Regions from separate parts of the Mesorhizobium koreense genome, predicted to be linked through region 2. Evidence: predicted binding sites of a transcription regulator. Region 2 holds the regulator's gene; each other region holds the start of a gene.
The links. Region 2 encodes LexA, which represses DNA repair genes until DNA is damaged. Its sites were predicted from a motif close to TGTTCNNNNTGTGTTCNG; they were not measured.
Positions count from the first base shown of each region.

Region 1: a site for LexA is predicted at 2,274-2,291, ahead of RBH77_RS20940 (PA0069 family radical SAM protein). Genes of this name have one in related genera too.
Region 3: a site for LexA is predicted at 2,649-2,666, ahead of RBH77_RS15290 (single-stranded DNA-binding protein). Genes of this name have one in related genera too.

Region 1 is NZ_CP134228.1:4,379,859-4,385,852, forward strand. Features, by position in the region: gene RBH77_RS20930 (4-(cytidine 5'-diphospho)-2-C-methyl-D-erythritol kinase) at 1-926, shown strand, start outside; gene moaB (molybdenum cofactor biosynthesis protein B) at 913-1,461, shown strand; gene RBH77_RS20940 (PA0069 family radical SAM protein) at 2,365-3,519, shown strand; gene rnhB (ribonuclease HII) at 3,688-4,386, shown strand; gene RBH77_RS20950 (F0F1 ATP synthase subunit B) at 4,440-4,931, opposite strand; gene RBH77_RS20955 (F0F1 ATP synthase subunit B) at 4,935-5,510, opposite strand; gene RBH77_RS20960 (F0F1 ATP synthase subunit C) at 5,576-5,803, opposite strand; gene RBH77_RS20965 (F0F1 ATP synthase subunit A) at 5,871-5,994, opposite strand, start outside.
Region 2 is NZ_CP134228.1:3,062,771-3,068,764, forward strand. Features, by position in the region: gene gltX (glutamate--tRNA ligase) at 1-84, opposite strand, end outside; gene RBH77_RS14575 (ComEC/Rec2 family competence protein) at 208-2,676, shown strand; gene lexA (transcriptional repressor LexA) at 2,670-3,383, opposite strand; gene RBH77_RS14585 (molybdopterin molybdotransferase MoeA) at 3,504-4,718, opposite strand; gene moaC (cyclic pyranopterin monophosphate synthase MoaC) at 4,715-5,200, opposite strand; gene trpC (indole-3-glycerol phosphate synthase TrpC) at 5,206-5,994, opposite strand, start outside.
Region 3 is NZ_CP134228.1:3,204,791-3,210,784, forward strand. Features, by position in the region: gene RBH77_RS15270 (hypothetical protein) at 1-545, shown strand, start outside; gene RBH77_RS15275 (DUF2249 domain-containing protein) at 562-1,095, shown strand; gene RBH77_RS15280 (NifU N-terminal domain-containing protein) at 1,131-1,754, shown strand; gene RBH77_RS15285 (hypothetical protein) at 1,763-1,999, shown strand; gene RBH77_RS15290 (single-stranded DNA-binding protein) at 2,036-2,554, opposite strand; partial or broken gene RBH77_RS15295 (beta strand repeat-containing protein) at 3,563-5,994, shown strand, end outside.

The DNA of each region.
Region 1 (5,994 bases), 1.3 Mb from region 2:
TGACCGGCCCTTATGCCGACGCGATCCCCATCGATGAAAGCAATCTCGTCCTGCGGGCGCGGGACGCATTGCGCGCCGCCCTGCCCTCGGGCGCGGGTTTCCCGGTCTCCATTTCGCTGGAAAAGAACCTGCCGCCCGCCTCCGGCATCGGCGGCGGATCGAGCGACGCCGCCGCGACGCTGAAGGCGCTGGAGCGGCTTTGGGGCGGCACGGACAAGATTTCACTGGAGGAGATCGGCCTGCCGCTCGGGGCCGACGTGCCGATGTGCCTGTCGTCATCGCCGGCGCTGGTTTCCGGCATCGGGGAAAATGTCGAGCGGATACCTAATTTTCCACCGCTCTTCATCGTCCTTGTGAATCCCGGCGTGGAAGTATCGACGCCGGCAGTGTTTTCCCGACTGAAGGTGAAAAATAATCCGGGATTGGGGCGGCCCGTTTTCGATGGCCGGAGCACAGGCGCATCTGAAGTTCGACCCCCACTCCGATTTGCTTCGCAAACCGCCTATCCTCCGCTCGACGGGGGAGAGGAAGCGCCGGCCGCAATGCTTGGCACCCTTCCTCTCCCCCATGAAAATGAGGGAGAGGTGGCGCGCGAAGCGCGACGGAGTGGGGGTTATTCGGCCATGTCCGATCGCCCTGTCGGTGGCCGGGAAGTCCTCCATGCATGGCTCCGCGAAACGCGCAACGACCTACAGGCTCCCGCGCGGGAACTGGCACCCGTAATCGGCGACACACTCGAAGCGCTTCGCGCCACGCAGGCACAGTTCTTTCGCATGTCGGGTTCGGGCGCGACCTGCTTCGGCCTTTACGATACAAACCGGGAGGCGGAAGCCGCGGCCGCCGCCATCAGGCGCGTACAGCCCGGCTGGTTTGTCGTGGCGACCCAGACCTTCGCGGCTTCAGGAGAACATCATGCCGGGAATTGACGAGAGGCGCCCTTTCATCCCGGTCGGCTTCGCGGTGCTCACCGTCTCCGATACGCGTTCGCCTGGCGAAGACAAGTCCGGCCAGACGCTTTCCGACCGCATCGAAGCCGCCGGCCATCGCCTCGTTCGGCGCGACATCGTGCGCGACGACGCCGAGGCGATCCGGAAAGCCGTGCTCGGCTGGGTGGCCGACGGCGAGGTGGATGCCATCCTTACGACCGGCGGCACCGGCTTCACCGGCCGCGACGTGACGCCGGAGGCGCTGGAGCCGCTGTTCGACAAGCGCATGGACGGCTTCGCGGAAGTCTTCCACCGCATCTCCTACGACAAGATCGGCGTCTCCACCATCCAGTCGCGCGCCACGGCCGGGCTGATCGGCACCACCTTCGTCTTCGTGCTGCCCGGCTCTCCCGGCGCCTGCAAGGACGCCTGGGACGGGATTCTTCAAGCCCAGTTCGACTATCGGCACATGCCCTGCAATTTCGTGGAGATCATGCCGAGGCTCGACGAGCACCTGAAGCGCGGGAAAAGCTGAGCGTTTCCCTCCGTCATCCCGGTTTCGGGCAGCGAAGCGACGGCCGGAAGACCGACCGATAGCTACCCGCTCCATCTGGGCCCATCCACGGGCGGAGCAGGAGCGAAGCGGTTCTCTCGGCTTCGTCATCCTAGGGCGGAGTCGAGCGCAGCGAAGTGCGGATCCGAGGATGACGAACGTGGAGAGGTCGGCGAAAACGTGGATGGGATCAAGCCTGTCTGCATCCGGAAGCCGCTAGCTTCCGCGCTTCCCGCATTTTTCTTCTCTCCCTTTCTCTCCACGCCTTCCGCGCTTCCTCCATACTCCCCGTCAGTTCTCCCATCGGGAACACCGATCATGACGGTGATTGCGTGGGGAGGAGCCGGCGCCTCCGCCGTGATGCCGACGTGGCATCACGGCCGGGGAGGTCCTGCCGGGAGGTTCCCCTGGGGGGACTATGACCCCTGCGTGTCGGAAAGAGACACACAGACCCGAGGCAGAAGAGCGCTGGATCTGATCGGAGAAATCGCCGGCGGGCGGCCGCAAGGTCGCACGTAAATTGCTTAGATGAGCGAGCCTGCGGCCGCCCGTCTTTCCCGACTTTCAATGGCCAGACCGGAAACGGGCGTGGCGGGGATGAAACGTGGGCAATGACAAAGACGGATAATCCTGTGCGAAGGGGCGGAGGATGGGGAGTATTTTTACAAACGATAAACTTCAAACGAGAGGCATACCCCAAAGCCCGACCGGGCGTCGCGCCCGCTGGCGCGCCCCCGCGGGGCCCAGCCGCGTCAGCGGCGTACGGGCGTGAGCGAAAGAAACATTCTCACAAAAGTTCTTGCTTTGTTCTCATTCGATGGATAGGAATAATTTCATGAAGCGGCCGATTCGGGTGGCCGATAAAGAGCATCGCGAGACCAAGAAATGGAACCGATCGCACGCGCGGATGTTGCAGCCTTCAGGAATGGAGGCACGCTTTTGGCCAATGCCCTCATCGAGCATAGCGGTATCCGGATCGACGCCGAGCGGCGGCGCGGACGCGGCGCGGGCGTCAATCCGTCCGGCCGCTTCGAGCCGGTCAGCCGCCACGTCTTCGACGACGGCTGGGACACGATCGAGGAACTGCCGCCCTTCAAGACCGAGGTGCAGGTGGAGAAGCCGCGCACGATCATCACGCGTAACGAATCCCCCGACATCTCCTTCGACCGCTCGATCAACCCCTATCGCGGCTGCGAGCATGGCTGCGTCTACTGCTTCGCCCGGCCGACGCACGCCTATATGGGTCTGTCGCCGGGGCTCGACTTCGAATCGAAGCTGTTCGCCAAGCCCGACGCGGCAAGGCTGCTGGAACGCGAACTGGCGAAGGAAGGCTACCAGCCGAAGATCATCGCCATCGGCACCAACACCGATCCCTATCAGCCGATCGAGAAGAAATGGCGTATCATGCGCGAGATCCTGGAGGTGCTGGAGGCCTACAACCACCCGGTCGGCATCGTGACCAAGTCGGCGCTGGTGACGCGCGACATCGATATCCTGTCGCGCATGGCCGGGAAAGGGTTGGCCAAGGTCGCGCTTTCGGTGACGAGCCTCGACCGGACGCTGGCGCGGACGATGGAGCCGCGCGCGGCGACGCCGCCGAAGCGGTTGGAGACGATCCGGCAACTCGCGGAAGCCGGCATACCGGCCTCGGTGATGGTGGCGCCGATCATCCCCGGCCTCAACGACCAAGAGATCGAGCGCATCCTCGATTCCGCAAGAGCCGCCGGCGCGCGTGAGGCGGGTTACGTCATCCTGCGCCTGCCGCTCGAAGTCAGCCCGATCTTCAAGGACTGGCTTTTACGCCATTATCCCGACCGCTACCGGCACGTGCTGTCGCTGGTGCGCTCCATGCGCGGCGGCAAGGATTACGATGCCGAATGGGGCAAGCGCATGAAGGGCAACGGCCCCTATGCCTGGCAGATCGGCCGCCGTTTCGAGCTTGCCGCGCGCAAGTATGGCTTCAATCTCGAAAGGCGCCGGCTTCGCACCGACCTCTTCAAGGCGCCGAAGGGAGCCGGCGAGCAATTGATGCTTCTTTGATGGATGCCGCCCGGCTCCCATGTGTCACTTATGTCATGCTCGGGCGGTATCCTTTCCATTCCCGTCCCGCCTGTCCTCCCTCACAGGCGACGGTACCTTCCCCGCGGTCTCCCCAATCGCCGGGAAGGGGTTGCGGAGAATCGGGGCGGATGCGAGCATCGCCGCACAATGGCTCGTTCGCGCTCCGATTCTCCGCTTTTGTTCGAACTCCCGCTCGCGCCCGATTTCTCGATGGAGAAGCGCGCGATACGAAGCGGAATGTGGCCGGTCGCGGGGCTGGACGAGGCCGGGCGCGGACCACTGGCGGGACCGGTGGCGGCCGCAGCCGTGATCCTCGACCCCAAAGCCATTCCCGCTGGCCTTGACGATTCGAAACGATTGACGGCAGCGGAACGCGAGGCGCTTTTCGGCGATATCCTTGCAAGTGCGCTTGCCGTCTCGGTGGCGTCGGTCTCCGCCGGCGGGATCGATCAGCGCAACATCCTGAGGGCGAGCCTCGAAGCGATGCGGCGGGCGCTCACCGGCTTATGCGTGAGCCCGCGCATGGCGCTTGCCGACGGGCGCGACGTGCCGCCCGGCCTTCCTTGCCCCGCCGAGGCGGTCGTCAAGGGCGACCAGCGCTCGCAATCCATCGCGGCGGCCTCGATCGTCGCCAAGGTCACGCGCGACCGCATGATGGCGCAGGCCGGCCGCGTACATACGAAATTCGGCTTCGGCGTGCATATGGGCTACGCGACCGCACGGCACCGCGCCGAGATCGCCGACAACGGCCCCCTGCCCCGGCTGCACCGTACGACGTTCGCGCCCTTCCGCCTGGCGACAGTGGAGATCGAGGTCGAAGAGGAACTGGTGCTCGCGCAAGAATAAAGCCGCCCCAGCTTGGCCGGCGCGGCTTTGGCAATCCCGAATTGTCGCTGGGCTCAGTTGAGCTTGGATTTCAGCGCTTGCAGCGAGGATTCGAAGAGGCTCGCCGTGGTCTTCGCGTCGACCTTGGCCGCGATCGTGCGGCGGGCGGCTTCGACGGCGATGTCGGCTGCGAGCGAGCGCACCTCATTGACGGCATCGCGTTCGGCCTGCGCGATCTTCTGCTCGGCGGATGCCGTACGTCGCGCGACGTAATCCTCGGCCTTCGCCTTGGCGTCCTCGACGAAGAGCTCGGCCTCGCGCTTCGCGGCAGTCAGGATGTCGGCGGCTTCCGTCTCCGCATCCTTGCGCTTCTTCTGGTATTCGGCGAGCAGCGCCTTCGCCTCGTCACGAAGCCGCTTGGCCTCGTCCAGCTCGTCGCTGATGCGCTTTGCCCGCTCGTCCAGCGACTTGGCCAGCATGGCCGGCGCCTTGATGTAGAGGCAGATCCCCAAGAAGATGATGAGGCCGATCAGCGCCCAGAGCGTGGCCCAGGAGGTGGCGTCCATTTGCTACTCCCTCGCCGCCTTGACTGCGGCGGCGATATCGGATTTCGACGCAGGGCTGCCGAGCAGCCGTTCGACGATCATCGAGGCGGTGTCTTCCGCGATCGAGCCGACGTCCTTCATGGCGGACGACTTGACCGAAGCGATGCGCTTTTCGGATTCGGCGAGTTTCCCGTCCAGGCTCGCCTCGACCTTCTTGCGGTCGTTTTCCGCCTTCGCCCTTGCCTCGTCACGCGCCTTGGTGGCGATCTCGTGTGCCCGGGCGCGCGCGTCGGCAAGTTCCTGCTCGTAGGCGGCAACTGCGGCGTCCGCTTCCTCCTTCATGCGCGCCGCCTCCTCGAGATTGCCGGCGATCGTATGGCGGCGATGCTCGATGGTGTCGCCGATGCGCGGCAGGAGGACCTTCTTCACGAAGTAGTAGAAGGCGATGAAGGTTATCGCCAGCCACAGAAGCTGCGAGGGAAAGAATTCCGGATTGAACGGCGGAAAGGCCTCGTGGCCGCCACCTGCGGCGGCGACGCCCTCATGCGCTTCCGTTGCGGACGGCGCAGCGGTCTGCGCGTATGCGGTGGTCACGAACATGCTGCGATCTTCCTATCGGAAAGGTCGGCCGCTTAGGATGCGGCCGCACCAACGCCCGGCTTTCTTCAGACGGCGAAGAGGAGCAGGAGCGAGATCAGCAGCGCGAAGATGCCGAGCGCCTCGGTCACGGCGAAGCCGAAGATCAGGCGGCCGAACTGGCCGTCGGAAGCCGACGGGTTGCGCAGCGCACCCTGCAGGTACTGGCCGAACAGATTGCCGACACCGATGCCGGCGGCTCCCGTGCCGATCGCGGCGATGCCCGCGCCGATCATCTTTGCTGCTTCTACGTCCATATTTCTACTCCTTGTGGATCTGACCAAATGTTGCGGATGGGTATGGCGGCTTTCCGCCGGCGAATGCTCAGTGTCCCGGATGGATGGCGTCGTTGATGTAGATGCATGCCAGCATCGCGAACACATAGGCCTGCAGGAAGGCGATCAGGATTTCCAGCGCGGTGAGGCCGACCACCATGATGAGCGGCAGG
Region 2 (5,994 bases):
CCAGTTGAACAGCGCCGTCCGTGCCCCGCCAATATGCAGGAATCCGGTAGGCGAGGGGGCAAAGCGTGTGACGACGGGTGGCATGGCATTTCCGGGGAGGCGGCGCCGGGACCGGAAAATCGGTGGGAGCGCGCGCGGTGGCGTTTGGCTGGCGTTGATGTAGCATAGGCGGGCCGGGGCGCAAGCCTTTCGGCGCGGGGAAGGCGTATGGGGGACGACAACGCGAAAGAGATCGGCGACGAGCGGTCGCAGTTCGACGCGCGCCTTCTCGATCGTCCGATGCCATTCGACCGGGAAGCTCCGGCCGGTGGAGAACCGCCTCCAGGAAGAACGCGCGAAACAACCGGCGCGGAGCCGCATCGATACGGATATGCCGGCGCGAGGGCGGCTTTCGCGCGCCTCCGGACCTCCATCCGTGAGGCGGCGATCACCGAATGGGAGCGCGGCACCCTGTTCCTGTTCGTGCCGGTGTGCCTGTCGGTGGGAGCTCTCGCCTATTTCCATATTTCCTGGGAGCCGCCTTTCGCCCCGCTTCTTTCAGGCGTTGTTGCCTTGTCGGCTGCCTATTTTCTCGCGCGGTCGAAATTCCTGCTCCGTATTGTGCTGCTCGCCGCGCTCTTGGTGGTTGCCGGGGCGCTTGCCGGCAAGTTCGAGACGTGGCGTGCCGCAACGAAGATGCTCGGAACCGACATCACCACTCGGATCGTTGGCCGCGTCGTGACGGTCGAGCATCAGGCGAGCGGCCGTGTACGTCTGACGATCGACCTTGTTTCCACCTCGCGTCCGCATTTGCGCTATGCACCCGACCGTATACGCGCCAGCGCCCGTACCATCCCGCCGGGCATGCAACCGGGTTCGGGCGTCGAAGGCGTCGTGCATCTGTTCCCGCCCAGCGGACCGCTCAGGCCCTCTAGCTACGATTTTTCCTTCAGGAGTTATTTTGACGGGCTCGGCGCGAGCGGCTTTTTCCTGACCAATCCCAAGAGCATTTCACTTGCTGCTCCACCAACGCTCTATGAGCGTACCGCCGCGGGCATCGCCCGCCTGCGCAATGCGCTTGCCGACAGGGTACGGGCCGCCGTACCCGGGCCGAATGGTGAAATCGGTGCTGCACTGGTCGCGGGCATCGAGTCCGGCATTCCCGACGACATCAACGAAGCGCTCCGCATCACCGGGCTGGCGCATGTGCTGTCGATTTCCGGTCTGCATATGGCGCTGGCCGCAGGCATCGTCATCGTGTTCATGCGGCTCGGCTTTGCGTTGTTCCCAAGCTTTTCCTCGCGTCATCCAACGAAGAAATACGCGGCCGCCGTCGCGCTCGCGGCGATCGCTTTCTACCTCCTGATATCCGGGGCGGGCGTCGCCACGGAGCGGAGCTTCATCATGCTTGCGATCATGCTGGTAGCGGTGCTGTTCGACCGGGCCGCGATCAGCATGCGCAATTTCGCGCTCGCCGCGCTCGCCGTGGTGGTGAGCGCCCCGCATGAGATCGTCGGACCGAGTTTCCAGATGTCGTTCGCCGCGACGGCCGCGCTGATCAGTGCTTACGCCGCCTGGGGTGAATGGCGCCAGCGCGGGCAGAGGCGGGCGCCCCCTCCGCAATCGGCGTCGTATCTCTGGCGGGGTGGCAGTGCGACGGTGCGGCACTTCGTCGGTCTCGCCGCGACCTCGCTTGTCGCGGGAACGGCCACGGCTCTCTTCGCGGCATGGCATTTCCAGCGCGTCTCACCGCTCGGCCTCGTTGCCAACCTCGCCACCATGCCGATTATCTCGGCCATCGTCATGCCGTTCCTGGTACTCGGTCTCGTGCTGATGCCGTTCGGCCTCGACGGGGCGGCCTTCGCCATCATGGGCAAGGGCATCGGCCTGTTCACCGAGATCGCGGTCGCGCTGTCGAAACATTCACCCTTCGACGCGATCGGTATTTTGCCGGGTTCCGCGGTTGTCTTCCTAACGATGGCGCTCGTGATCCTGACCCTTGCAACGACATGGTTCCGGATTGCGGCGCTGCCGCTGATCGCCATTGGTATCGCGCTCATTGCGCGGCGACCGGCGCCGGAACTCTTCGTCTCGGAAGACGCGAGCCTTGTTGCGCTGAAGCTTTCAGACGGTCGCGTGACGGTCAACCGCAAGCGTCCGAACGGCTTCACAATGGAAGACTGGGCACGCGCCATGATGGCGACAGCCATCGTAAAGCCGGGCGCGACCACCGCGTCTGCCATACCTAAAGCCGCGCCGGAGGTGCCGTTTGCCTGCACCAAAACGCTTTGCGTCGCGTGGAATGCGAAAGGGGTGGTGATCGCCCACGCAGCCACGGAGAAAGCGGCCGGCAACGTCTGCGCAATCGCCAGCCTGATCGTCATCGACGACGCGACTGCGAACGATCCCTGCATCGCCTCTGGCCCGGTCATCATCACCAAGCGTGACCTGGCACGTTACGGCGCTGCTGTCGTTACGTTCGAAGAGACTGCAAAGGGCTTCCAGCCGACCGTGGAATACTCGATCGAAAAGCATTACCGCCCATGGCATGCCGAGAGAACCTATTCACGCGCAGCACGCGGCCTGCCACCTTATCAGCGCCGGCAACGTAGCGAAAAAGGGTCACACAAAAATCCGCCATACCGGGATAGGCAACCGCATGAGAGTAGCCTCACTCATGCCGCGTCCACTCAATAGCGGCGGATCAGCCCGACCAGTTTGCCCTGCACCTTGATCCGGTCCGGACCGAAGATGCGTGTCTCGTATGCTGGGTTGGCTGCTTCGAGCGCGATGGACGCACCTTTGCGCCGGAAGCGCTTGAGGGTGGCTTCCTCGTCGTCCACCAGCGCCACGATGATCTCGCCCGGGTTGGCCGTGTTGGCGTTGCGGATGATGACCGTGTCGCCGTCCAGGATTCCGGCCTCGATCATGGAATCGCCTTTGACCTCGAGCGCATAGTGATCGCCGCCGGAAAGCATCTCCGGCGGCACTGCGATCGAATGGGTCTGGTGCTGTATGGCATCGATAGGCACACCGGCGGCGATGCGCCCCATGACGGGGACGGAAACACCAGCCGCATCGTCATTGCTCGCGGCGGGAACGCGCGACTTCTCCGGCTGTTTGCGGCCAAGACTGCCTTCGATCACGCTCGGCGAGAACCGGCGGCTGGCATTGAGGCCCGGCGCAATGGAATCAGGCAGGCGCAGCACTTCGAGCGCGCGCGCCCTGTTCGGTAGTCGCCGGATGAACCCGCGTTCCTCAAGTGCCGTGATGAGGCGATGGATACCGGATTTCGAAGCGAGGTCGAGCGCGTCCTTCATCTCGTCGAAGGACGGAGGAATGCCGGTCTCCTTCAGCCTTTCGTGGATGAACATCAGGAGTTCGTGTTGTTTGCGCGTGAGCATCGCGATTTCCCCGAGAATCAGCGTAGTAAACAAAACCAGAACAAACACTATCTGTTCCAGTTGTGTTCCGCAACCGTTTAAATTTCAATGAACCACGGTGAAAATCGGCTTTGGTTGCCTTCAGCGGATGAAAAGTACCCGGCACGGATCGCCGGCCGCCGCGGCGGGCGCGTGTGGCTCGCGGATGATGAGGCAGTTGGCGGCGGCAAGGGTCCTCAACATGGAAGAGTCCTGTATGCCGAAAGGCGCGGCGAGCAAGCCCTCCGACGTCTCCTCCGCCGCTGCGCGCACATAGTCCCGCCGGCGGTCGTTTTCGGGCATGGCCTCGGCGAGTCGGGCCTCGCGGACGTCGGGACGATGCGTCCGTCCTGCAAGCCGCGCGATCAGTGGCACTAGGAAAAGATGGCTGCCGACCATGCTCGATACCGGGTTGCCGGGCAGGCCGAGCACGCGCGTTTGCCCGATACGCCCGGACATCAACGGCTTGCCGGGGCGCATGGCGATCTTCCAGAAATCGAGCGTCATGCCTTCAGCCGTCAGCACCTCGCGCACGAGGTCGTGATCGCCGACGGAAGCGCCGCCGAGCGTGACCAGTATATGGGCGCCCGCGGCCAGCGCGCGGCGGAGCGCCGCGGCGATGAGTTTGCGGTCGTCGGGCACAATGCCGAGATCGAGGATTTCGGCGCCGGCATCGCGCGCGATCGCGGCGACGCCATAGCCGTTCGAGGCGATGATCTGGTCCGGGCCGGGGTGGCTGCCGGGCAGCAGCAACTCGTCTCCGGTCGCGGCAATCGCAACCAGCGGCCGCCGCACCACGGGAACCTCCGCATGATTCGCGGCGGCCGCAAGCGAAAGCGCGGCGGGGTCGAGCACGCGGCCGGCAGGAAGGAGCGGCTCACCTTCGGCGAAATCGAGGCCCGCACGGCGGATATGCCGTCCCCGCGCCACGCTTTCCAGAGCCTCGACGAGGCCTTCGCTGACGATGCGGGCGTCTTCCTGCAGCAGGACCGCGTCGGCGCCGTCTGGTACCGGCGCACCGGTGAAGATGCGCACGGTTTCACCCTTGCCGACCGTGCCTGGATAGCGCTTGCCGGCTTGCGCGGCGCCGATGATCTTGAGACGCGCGGGGAGGGCGGCAATGTCCTCGGTGCGGACCGCGTAGCCATCCATCGCCGAGGCGTTGAAGGGGGGCTGCGTGCGCAGCGCCGCGAGCGGTTCGGTGAGCACCCGGCCGGCGGCTTCTCCGATCGGCACGTTCTCCTTGGCAAGCGGCGCAGCGCCGGCGAGAAGAAGCTCCAGCGCACTGTCGACAGGCAGCAGGTCGCCGGTGTTCATGCGCCCTCAGCCCTATAGTCACCTGACTTGCCGCCGCTCTTTTCGATCAGGCGGATGCCACCCAGCACCATGCCGCGGTCGATGGCCTTGGCCATGTCGTAGATGGTGAGACAGGCAACCGACGCTGCCGTCAGCGCCTCCATCTCAACGCCGGTCTTGCCGGTGACGCGCGCCGTTGCGGTAACTCGAAGCCCCGGCAGCGCATTATCCGGCCTGATATCGACGGAGACCTTGGTCAGAAGCAGCGGATGGCATAGCGGAATTAACTCATGCGTGCGCTTCGCCGCCATGATGCCCGCGATCCGCGCGGTTCCAATCACGTCGCCCTTTTTTGCATCTCCGGCGAGGATGAGCCTTAAGGTCTCCGGCCGCATGGTCACCGTGCCCTCGGCGACCGCCAGACGCTCCGTTTCGGCCTTGGCGCCGACATCGACCATGTTGGCCTCGCCTGAAGAATCCAGATGTGTCAGCGTCGAGGTCATGGCGCTCATTCCGCCGCGCTGCGCGCGAGCCTTTCGCCGGCGAGCAGTGCACGCGTGGCCGCCGCAACGTCGGCCTGTCGCATCAGGCTTTCGCCGACGAGGAACGTGCCAATGCCGCTTCGCTCGAGATCGAGGCAGTCTTCATGCGTGAAGATGCCGCTTTCACCGACCAACAGCCGATCCGACGGCGCCATCTTCGCCAGCCGGCGCGATGTATCGAGACTGACCTCGAACGTTCGGAGGTTGCGGTTGTTGATGCCGATCAGGGGCGAACTGAGTTTCAGCGCCCGTTCCATCTCCGTTTCGTCATGGACTTCGATCAGCGCGTCCATGCCGAGTTCGAACGCGGTGTCCTCGAGCGAGCGCGCAACGTCGTCGGAAACGCTCGCCATGATGACGAGGATGGCGTCGGCGCCCCAGGCTCGCGCCTCATGGGCCTGGTAGGGGTCGAATAGGAAATCCTTACGCAACGCCGGCAATGCGGTCGCCTTGCGTGCGGCGGCCAGATATTCGGGCGCGCCCTGAAAGGACGGCTTGTCGGTCAATACGGAAAGGCAGGCAGCGCCGCCTTCCTCATAGGCGCGGGCAAGGGCAGGGGGGTCGAAATCCGCGCGGATCAACCCCTTCGAAGGGCTTGCCTTCTTGATCTCGGCGATCAGGGCGAACGCGCCTGCCTTCCGCTTTGCCCGAAGTGCCGCGCCGAAACCGCGCGGCCGATCCTGCGCTTTGGCGCGGGCCGCAATCTCGGAAAACGGGACGGCCGCCTTGGCGGCGGCGATCTCCTCGCGCTTATA
Region 3 (5,994 bases), 140 kb from region 2:
TCGCCGATGCCGTCCATCTCTACCGGGCCCGCAAGCGCCGCATCATCGAACTGAACAGCCGAATGGCCGCGTTCGCTCTCGCTTCCCTTGCAGCGTCCATCGTTCTGGCGGCCGCACTGCTCGCTCTTGGCAGATTCGCCGAACAGGTAGGCGCACTCGTCTTCCTCGTCGCCTTTGGGTGGCTGGGCGGGCTCGGCCTCGCCAAATTGTACAAGATCGTCGCCTTCCTCACATGGCTCGAATGCTACGGTCCCGTCCTCGGCAAGATGGCGACGCCGCGAGTGCAGGACCTCGTGGTCGAGGCGCGGGCGCGCAACTGGTTCGTCGTCTATTACCTCGCGGTCTGGGGTGCCACCCTTGCTCTCCTGGTCGGCCAGCCCGTCCCTTTCCGGTTCGCCGCCGCCATCATGACCGTCGCCACCTTGGCGATTGCCGCGCAACTCGTACGCACCCGGCTTCTGTCGAATATAACGGCCGCCGCTCGCCTGCCCGAAGGCGTCGGCCGGCCGCATCTCCTCGTGTGCATGCCAAGCCCCAACCGATGACAAGGAGGATTTCCTCATGACCGAGACTTTTGCAGAACTGGACGTTCGCCCGATCCTTCGCGAGGGTGGCGAGCCCTTCGGGAAAATCATGGAGGCCGTTCAGACACTCGCGCCGGATCAGGGCCTGCGCCTCTACGCCACGTTCAAGCCCGTTCCGCTGTTCCACGTCCTCGGCAGCAAGGGCTTCAGCTATGAGGCGAACGAACTCGACGGCGGCGACTGGGAGGTGCTGTTCCGGCGCTCGGGCACCACGGCGCCCGCCGAACCGGTTGCCGTGGCCGCCGCATCGGACGCGGCGGGATGGCCCGAGCCAGTTGAGCAGATGGACAATCGCGACCTCGACCCGCCCGAACCAATGGTCCGCATCCTGGCCGCGCTGGAGAAAATGGAACAGGGGCAGGTTTTGTCGGCGCTTCTTTGCCGTGAGCCGATCTTCCTTCTGCCGGAACTGGGGAAACGCGGCCATGCATGGCGCGGAGCCTTCGAGCCGGACGGCACAACCTACAAGATCCTAATACGTATCGGTGGACACCGGGACGCCGCGGCCTGACGGGCTCCATCGTCCTCATGCCTTAAGGAACCGAAATGTTCATCCAGACCGAAGCCACGGCCGATCCGGCCACCTTGAAATTCCTGCCCGGCAGGGAAGTACTTTCCGACGGGCCGCTCGATATGGCCGACGGAGCCGCGGCCGCCCGTTCGCCGCTTGCCGCTCATCTCTTCGAAATCCCCGGCGTGACAGCGCTTTCCTTCGGGCTCGACTACATCACCGTCACGAAAGACGGCGGCGACTGGCAGCATCTCAAGCCGGCGCTGCTCGGCGTGATCATGGAGCATTTCATGTCGGGCGCACCGGTTCTTTCGGAACCGGCAAAGGCCACGGCCAACCGCGCTTCGGCGACCCGGGGCCCGCTGGCGCAAAAAGTCACGGATGCGCTGCGGCTCGTCATCGATCCGGAACTCGGCTACAACATCGTCGATCTCGGGCTGGTCTACGACGTCAGGACGGAAGGTCATGACGTCGACATCATCATGACCACGACGACGCGCGGCTGTCCGGCGACGAACTACCTCAAGGAAGGCGCGAACGACGCGGCATGGTCCGTGGAGGGTGTCGAAGCGGTTGAGGTCAATCTCACCTACGACCCGCCATGGGCGCCCGAGATGATGAGCCCCGAGGCGAAGGGCCATTTCGGCATCATGGATTGAGGCGCCCCATGTCCGACAATAGCCCCTCCGCCATCGTCCAAAGTCCCGCGCGCCCGACAGCCGAACTGTGCGAAATCCTCGTAGCAGGTCTCAAGGCGCTTGCCGAAGCCGGCGAGCCGGAAGCGGCCTGCAAGCTAGCCGGACGTGCCTGCGCAACATTGCGCAAGGAAAACCCGGAACAATGGAGCCGGTTCAACAAGCTGTTGCACCGACTGAGCCCAATAACGGGTTCTCCCGCCGAGTAGAGACGGCACCCGGCTTACGCCGGCACTGCCAATTCGTCAGAACGGAATCTCATCGTCGAGGTCGCGCGAGAACCCGCCGCCTTCGCCGCTGCCACGGTTACCTGGACCGGACTGGCCGAAATCGGAACCGCCCCTGCCCTGTTCGCCGCCGCCATAGTTCTGGCCGCCGCCGCTGTAGCCGACCTGTCCCTCGCCGCCCTGGCCCCGTGAATCGAGCATCTGAAGCTCGCCGCGGAACTTCTGCAGCACCACTTCGGTCGAATAGCGCTCCTGCCCCGACTGGTCCTGCCATTTGCGTGTCTGCAACTGGCCTTCGATATAAACCTTCATGCCCTTCTTGAGGTATTGCTCGGCGACCTTGGCGAGGTTGTCGTTGAAGATGACGACCCGGTGCCATTCGGTACGTTCCTGCCGATCGCCGCTGTTCCGGTCGCGCCAGGTCTCAGTCGTGGCCACTCTCAGATTGACGACCGGATCGCCGGAATTCAGCCGGCGGATCTCGGGATCGGCGCCCAGATTGCCGACCAGTATGACCTTGTTCACGCTACCCGCCATGACGCTTCTCCACGCTTGTCCGAAACCGAGCCTTCTTCGCACCGACAGGCCGGCGAGTCGATGCGACGGCCCGCGCCCGTCCACAGTTCATTTCTGTTCTATATTTGTTCTACAAAACCTCTTCCCGACAGTCAAGCCAAGGAACGATACCGCGATAAAGAACTTCCTCTCGTCGCTCGAAATCTTACCCCAATCGGGGGCATTCCGCAGGCTCGCATCGGTCACGATACAGCCTTGCAAGCATCGCGTTCATCGATTGCATATTATCGGCATACGTGCGCAAATTCCTTTGAATCGAACAATGGTTCGTGTACAACCGCCACTCGTCTCATGGGGGGAACCAACCTCGCTGGCCCGCGCTTCGACGCGGCGCCGACGATGTTGAGGTAGCCAAGACAGCAGCGGACATCTTGCCCAATGCCTTCCTCAGTGCGGCGCCTGCTGTGCGGCGGGAAGGGCGGGGCAATGACTCAGGATCGATCGCATCAACGCGGCCAATCTCGGCTGGTGGAACGCTATTCTCTGGCATTGCTCGGCGTGACATCGACGCCTGTGCGCCAGATGGCGCGGGCGATTTGGAGCAGTCATCACAGATTTGCAACGATGCGCCCTACGAGCGCGATCAGCGCGCTGCGCTTGTGCCTCACGTTGTTCGCGCTGGTGATATTACTGCCGAGCGCCGCGAACGCCGCCTGCACCACTATGAGCGTGCCCGGCGCGAATACCACGCCGTCGACCAACCCGATGGTATCCGGCGGCACGATCGCCATCGACGCCACGTCGTGCCAAGGCGTCGCCGGCTTTGGCATTGGGGATATCACGACACCGGCAAGCCACGGCACGGCGACGATCACCAACCATGCCGCCTCGCAGATCAGCTATAGCAATAACGGTGACGGCGCCACGACGGACACTTTCGCGTTCGACGACGGCACGGGCACCAACAACGTTACCGTGACGGTGCACATTGCCGCGAAGACCTCGTCCATCACCATCTCGCCATCGACCATGCCTTCGGGCACCGTGGCGGTCGCCTATCCCATTCAAACCTTGAGCGCATCCGGCGGGACCACGCCATATACCTTCTCCGTCAGCAGTGGTTCCCCGCCTCCCGGCCTGACACTCAGCGGCAATACCATTTCCGGTACGCCCACCACGCAGGGCACCTATTCGTTCGCGATCACAGCGACCGATAACGCAAGCACTACCGGTACGGCGAGCTATTCGATCTCGATCGGGCCAGCTAGCGTCAACGTCACCAACACGCCCGCGGATGCGGTCGTCAATTCCCCCTATTCCTTCACCCTGACCGCGTCCGGAGGAACACCTCCCTACACCTATACGATGGACAGCGGCACCACGCCTCCGCCTGGTCTATCCTTGACGCCCGATGGCACAATCAGCGGCACGCCAACCGCGACGGGCACCACAAACTTCACCGTACGCGTGACGGACAGCAGCCTGCCGAGCCATTTCTTCTCGGCCAACAATCTATCCATCACCGTGCAGAACATGCCGCCCCCTGTCGCCAATGCGGTCAGCGCGACGGTGGCTTACGACAGCACCAACAACCCGATCACACTGAGCATTACCGGCACGCCGACGTCGGTGGCCGTCGGCACCCAGGCCACCCACGGCACGGCGACCGCCAGCGGCACCTCGATCACCTACACGCCGACCGTCGGCTATGCCGGCCCCGACAGCTTCACCTACACCGCCACCAACAGCGTCGGGACGTCCTCGCCCGCCACGGTGACGATCACGGTTTCGCCGCCGACCGTCACCTACACGCCGGCCAATCCGCCGGCCGGTATCGTCAGCGTCGCTTACAACCAGTCGATCGCGGGCGCGAGCGGCGGCACGGCGCCCTATACCTATGCCCGGGCCTCGGGTTCTTATCCGCCTGGTGTCACGCTCGCCGCCAACGGCACGCTGAGCGGCACGCCGACCGCTGCGGGGACATTCAACTTCACGGTCAGGGCCACGGACAGTTCAACCGGAACGGGTCCGTTTTCATCGGCTCCCGCCAATGTGACGGTGACCATCAACGTCCAGGCGCCGGTGGCCAATCCCCTCAGCGCGACCATAGGCTATGGCAGCACCAACAACCCGATCACACTTGACGTTACCGGCGGTGCGCCGACGTCGGTGGCCGTCGGCACGCAGGCCACCCATGGCACAGCCACGGCCAGCGGCACCTCGATCAAATATGCGCCGACCGCCGGTTACGCGGGTCCGGACAGCTTCACCTACACCGCAACGAACGCCGGCGGTACGTCCGCTCCGGCGACCGTGACGATCACGGTGTCGCCGCCGACCATCACCTACACGCCCGCCAATCCGCCGGCCGGCACTGTCAACGTCGCTTACAGTCAGTCCATCGCGGGAGCGAGCGGCGGCACGGCACCCTATACCTATACCGTTGCTAGCGGTACCTGGCCAGCCGGGCTGACGCTGACTGCCAATGGAACACTGAGCGGTACTCCGAGCGCGGCCGGGACATTCGCCTTCAAGGTCGTGGCGGCTGACAGCTCGACTGGCACAGGACCGTTTTCGTCGGCGCCGGCAGACGTGACAGTAACGATCAAAGTCCAGCCGCCAGTTGCGAACCCGGCCAACGCGACCGTGGCTTACAACAGCGCCAACAACCCGATCACACTTGACGTTGCCGGCGGTGCGCCGACGTCGGTGGCCGTTGGTACACAGGCCACCCATGGCACAGCCACGGCCAGCGGCACCTCGATCACCTATACACCGGCCTCCGGTTATTTCGGGCCGGACAGCTTCACCTACACCGCCACCAACGCCAGCGGCACGTCCGTGCCGGCGACAGTGACGATCACAGTGTCGCCGCCCGCGGCGCCGACGACGGCAGCGAAATCCGTGACCGCTCCCTACAACACCGTGGCGAGCATCGACCTGTCCGGCTCGATTACCGGCGTGGACATCTCCTCTGTCGCGGTCGCCAGCGCGCCCAGCCATGGGACCGCGACGGTATCGGGCGAGACGGTGGCCTACACCCCCTCCTCCACGTTCTATGGCGGCACCGACACTTTCACCTACACCGCGACCAATCCGGGCGGCACGTCGGCCCCCGCCACCGTCACTATCACTGTCGGCGCGCCGTCGGCGCCGGCGGCCGCTGCGAAAGCGGTGGGGACGCCTTATAATACCGTGGCGAGCATCGACCTGTCGGGCTCGATCACCGGCGTGGACATCACCTCTGTCGTGGTCGCCAGCGCCCCCGGCCATGGGACCGCGACGGTATCGGGCGAGACGGTGACCTATACCCCCTCCTCCACGTTCTATGGCGGCACCGACACTTTCACCTACACCGCCACCAATCCGGGCGGCACGTCGGCCCCCGCCACCGTCACTATCACAGTCGGCGTGCCGTCGGCGCCGGCGGCCGCCGCGAAGGCGGTGATGACGCCTTTCAA